Regions from separate parts of the Methylobacterium sp. D48H genome, predicted to be linked through region 2. Evidence: predicted binding sites of a transcription regulator. Region 2 holds the regulator's gene; the other holds the start of a gene.

Region 1 (2,460 bases), on a different contig from region 2:
CCCTGTGATCACCGGTCCGTGCCTCATCGTCCAGCCGATCCACACGGCGGGCCTCGACCGGTTGCGCGCGGCCGGCCTGGAGCCGCGCCCGGCGAGCGGGACCGATCCCGAGACGCTGGCGCGCGAGGTCGCCGACTGCGTCGCCGTCATCACCCGCAACACCGGCTTCCCGGCCCGCGCCATCGCGGCGGCGCCGGCCCTGCGGGTGATCGGGGTGCACGGCACCGGCACCGACCACGTCGCCACGGCCGAGGCGACCGGGGCCGGGATCGTGGTGGTGAACACGCCCGGCGCCAACGCCGTCTCGGTGGCCGAGCAGACGCTGGCGCTGATCTTCGCCCTGGCCAAGGCTCTGCCGGAGGCCGACCGCTCGGTCCGGGCCGGCGACGACAGCTTCAAGTTCACCGCCCGGCTGATCGAGCTCGCCGGCCTGACGCTGGGCCTCGTCGGCTTCGGGGCGATCGGGCAGGCGACCGCCCGGCTCGGCGCCGCCCTGGGCCTGCGGGTGCTGGCCTACGGCCCGAGCCGCCCGGACGCGGACTTCGCCAACGCCGGCGCCCTGCGGGCCGCCTCGGTCGACGCGCTCCTGGCGGAATCCGACATCGTCTCCCTGCACGTGCCGCTGACCCCGGGCACACGCGGCCTGATCGGCCGGGACCAGCTCGCCCGGATGAAGCGGGAGGCCTTCCTGATCAACACCAGCCGCGGCGGCCTGATCGACGAGGCGGCCCTGGTGGAGGCGCTGGAGGCGGGCACGATCGCGGGCGCCGGGCTCGACGTCTTCGCCCAGGAACCGCTGCCGGTCGACCACCCGCTGGCCCGCCAGCCCCGGGCGATCCTGACGCCCCATGTTGGCGGCTCCACCGGGGCGGCCCTGATCCGCACCGCCGAGACCGCCGCGACCCGCGTGGTCGACGTCCTCGCCGGCCGGCGGCCGGGCGGGCTGGTCAACCCGGCCGTCTGGGAGCGGCGCCGCGGGGTGTGAGGCCGATCGCGCGTTGCCCGCGGCGGGCCTCCAGTCCCGCCCCGCACCCTGAGGTGTGAGACCGTGTCAGGTCGATCGCGCCGGGCCTTCGTCGTTGCGCGCGCAGCGAAGCGATCCGGTGTCGCGCCACGCTGACCGAGGTCGCGCTGCCCTGGGTCGCTTCGCTGCGCGCGCGATGACCGAGCGGGCCGGATCGACCGGAGCGTTCGACCGGAGATCGTGAGCGTGGGACGCCGCGATCCCGCGTCCCCGACCGCTCGAATCACGCCCGTTCGTCCGGACCGCGACGGCCCGCCGCGCGCCGTGTCATGCAATCGTCGCAGACGGGCCGGAAAGCCACCCGCTGCATCCGAAGCCAGAGAGGGCTCCATGGACTTCCACCGTCGCTTCACGGTCCTGATGTGCGCCCCGGCCTTCGACCCGGACGATCTCGAGGGCGCGCGCGTCAACCAGATCGTGGCGGCCGTGGAGCAGCGCGGCTTCGAGGTGGTGCGCGCCCGGCGCGTCGAGGACGCGGCCATCGCGGTCCAGACCGACGCGGCGGTCGGCTGCCTCGTGGTCGACTGGGGCAAGCGCGGCCTCGATGGCAAGGCCGCCGCCCTCATCGACATGATGCGCCGGCGCGGCCTGGAGATGCCGATCGTCATCATGGTCCGCCGCAAGCGGCTGGAGGACATCCCGGTCGAGCTCCTCGACTTCATCGACGGCTACATCTTCCTCGCCGAGGAGACGCCGGAATTCATCGCCCGCGGCCTCGTCAGCCGGGTCACGCAGTACGCCGAGACCCTCAAGACCCCGTTCTTCGGCGCGCTCGTCGACTACGCCGAGAAGGGCAACCAGCTCTGGACCTGCCCGGGCCACAACGGCGGCATCTTCTACAACCGGTCGCCGATCGGCCGGATCTTCGTGGAGCACCTCGGCGAGGCGATCTTCCGCGACGACCTCGACAACTCGGTCCTCGACCTCGGCGACCTCCTGACCCACGAGGGCCCGGCGCTCAAGGCCCAGAAGGAGGCCGCCAAGATCTTCGGGGCGGAGAAGACCTACTTCGTCCTCAACGGCACCTCGGCCTCCAACAAGATCGTCCTGTCCTCCCTGGTGGCCGAGGACGACCTCGTCCTGTTCGACCGCAACAACCACAAGGCGGCCCACCACGGCGCCCTGTTCCTGGGCGGCGGCATCCCGATCTTCCTGGAGACGGACCGCAATGCCTACGGCCTGATCGGGCCGATCTTCCACGAAGCTCTCGACGAGACCCGGATCCGGGAGAAGATCCGCCGCAACCCGCTGGTGACCGACCCGGAGGCGTGGCGCCGGGAGCGGCCGTTCCGCGTCGCGGTGATCGAGCAGTGCACCTACGACGGCACGATCTACGACGCCCAGGAGATCCTGGAGAAGATCGGCCACCTCTGCGACTACATCCTGTTCGACGAGGCCTGGGCGGGCTTCATGAAGTTCCACCCGCTCTACGCAAG
Region 2 (2,460 bases):
CGCGATGGGCCTGAGCCTCTCGGGCGCGGTCCATGTCGGCGGCCGGCTCGCCGGCCTCGGCGACGGCCTCACCCGGCGCGGCGGCCTGAGCGGCTCGTTCTTCACCGGCGTGCTCGCGACCCTGGTGGCGACGCCCTGCACGGCGCCGTTCATGGGCTCGGCGGTGGGCTTCGCGCTGACCCAGAGCGCCGGCGTGGCGCTCGCCGTCTTCGCGAGCCTCGGCCTCGGCCTCGCCCTGCCCTTCCTGCTCCTGACCCTCTGGCCGCCGGCCCTGCGGGCGCTGCCGCGGCCGGGCGCCTGGATGGAGACCCTCAAGCAGGTGCTGGCCTTCCCGGTCTACGCCACCGTGGCGTGGCTGATCTGGGTGCTGGCGCAGCAGGTCGACCCGCGCGGGCTGCTGGCGGCGCTGATCGGCCTCGTCCTCGTGGGCTTCGCCGCCTGGGCCTGGGAGCACGGCCGCGCCGCCCCGCCGCGGGCCGGCCGGGTCGCGCAGGCCGCCGCCGCGCTGGCGCTGATCGCCGTTGGGGCCCTCGCCGTCACCCTGCCCCGGGATCGCGCCGCGCCGGCCGCGCAGGCCGCCGCCGACGGGATCGAGCCGTTCACGCAGGCGCGCCTCGACGCCCTGCTCGACGCGCACCGCCCCGTCTTCGTGGACATGACCGCCGCGTGGTGCATCACCTGCGCGGTCAACGAGGCGACCTCGCTCAACACGAAGGCCGTGCGGGCCGCGATGGCCGAGCGCGGCGTGACCTACATGAAGGGCGACTGGACCAACCAGAACCCCGAGATCACCCGCCTCCTGGAGAAGCACGGGCGCAGCGGCGTCCCGCTCTACCTGCTCTATACCGGGACGGGAGAGCCCCAGGTGCTGCCGCAGATCCTCACCGAGGGGACGGTCCTGGCGGCGCTGGAGGCGGTGCCGGCCGCCTCGGGCCGGAGCGCGGCGCTGGCGCGCTGAGTCCCTGGAGGCCGGGACGCGCGAATCTTCGCGGGCCCGTCCCACCGTCTTTGCGAGCGGAGCGAAGCAACCCAGCAGCGCCGCGCGCGCCGGCGTCCCGCCGCTCTGGGTCGCTTCGCTCCGCTCGCGATGACGGCGCGCCGGAGCGGTGAGGCGCTCCGACAGCCCTTCGGGCCGCCTCAAGCCTCCAGCGAGAAGGTCTCGTCGAAGGCGTAGCCCGAGCCCCGGACCGTGCGGATCGGGTCGGTCTGGCGCGGGCCGTTCAGCGCCTTGCGCAACCGCCCGACATGGACGTCGACGGTGCGCTCGTCGATGTAGACGTCGTGGCCCCACACCCCGTCGAGGAGCTGCTCGCGGGAGAAGACCCGGCCCGGCGCCAGCATCAGGAATTCCAGGAGCCGGAACTCCGTGGGGCCCAGATGCAGCTCCTCGCCGCCGCGGCGGACGCGGTGGCCGGTGCGGTCGAGTTCCAGGTCGCCGGCCGCCAGCCGGTCCGAGACGTGGGCGGGCTTGGCCCGGCGCAGGAGCGCGCGGATCCGGGCGAGCAGCTCCGGGACCGAGAACGGCTTGACGATGTAGTCGTCGGCGCCCGTGCCGAGCCCGCGGACACGGTCGCCCTCTTCGCCCCGGGCGGTGAGCATGATCACCGGCAGGCGCTCGGTCTCCCGGCGCGCCCGGATCCGGCGGCACAGCTCGATCCCCGAGAGGCCGGGCAGCATCCAGTCGAGCAGGACGAGGTCCGGGATCCGCTCCGCGAGGAGCAGTTCGGCGTCGTCGCCGCGCGCCGCCGAATCCACCAGGAAGCCCTCGGCCTCCAGGTTGTAGCGCAGCAGCGTGCTCAGGGCCTCCTCGTCCTCGACGATCAGGACTTGCATGCTCACGTTCGAAGACTCGTTCTGCGGGCGGTCCCCGGATGGTGCAGGAGGCGCCGCCCCGCCTCAACCCGCACGGAGAGTGACCCCGGCCGCGCCCACAGGAAGGCGCCGGGGTCGGCGCCTCACGGCGCCTGCACGCCGTCCACGGTCGCGTAGTTCGACGCGTCGTTCTTCGGCCGGTCACCCGCCAGCGTCTCGCCCGTGGCGAGGTAGTGGATCGTCTCGGCGATGTTGGTGGTGTGGTCGCCGATGCGCTCGACGTTCTTCGCGCAGAACAGGAGGTGCGTGCAGAACGAGATGTTGCGCGGATCCTCCATCATGTAGGTCAGGAGCTCGCGGAACAGGGAATTGTACAGGGCGTCGATCTCGCCGTCGCGCTCCCAGACGTCGTGGGCCGCCTGGACGTCGCGGCTCCCGTAGGCGTCGAGCACGTCCTTCAGCTGACCCTCGGCGAGGTCGCTCATGTGGCGCACGCCGAGCACGATCTTCTGGGCCGGCGCCTGATCGGAGATCGCCACCACGCGCTTGGCGACGTTCTTGGCGAGGTCGCCGATCCGCTCCAGATCGCCGGAGACGCGGATCGCCGAGATGGTCTCGCGCAGGTCGATGGCCAGGGGCTGGCGCCGG

What was found. Region 2 encodes PhoB, which activates phosphate uptake and scavenging genes when phosphate is short. Its sites were predicted from a motif close to TGTCATNNANCTGTCAT; they were not measured.
Region 1: a site for PhoB is predicted at 1,290-1,306, ahead of ACLBX8_RS18975 (Orn/Lys/Arg family decarboxylase). Genes of this name have one in related genera too.

What each region holds. Positions count from the first base shown of each region.
Region 1 covers NZ_JBKFAP010000011.1:167,722-170,181, reverse strand. The annotation lists gene ACLBX8_RS18980 (hydroxyacid dehydrogenase) at 5-985, shown strand; gene ACLBX8_RS18975 (Orn/Lys/Arg family decarboxylase) at 1,355-2,460, shown strand, end outside.
Region 2 covers NZ_JBKFAP010000014.1:95,164-97,623, forward strand. The annotation lists gene ACLBX8_RS20915 (protein-disulfide reductase DsbD family protein) at 1-958, shown strand, start outside; gene phoB (phosphate regulon transcriptional regulator PhoB) at 1,138-1,833, opposite strand; gene phoU (phosphate signaling complex protein PhoU) at 1,956-2,460, opposite strand, start outside.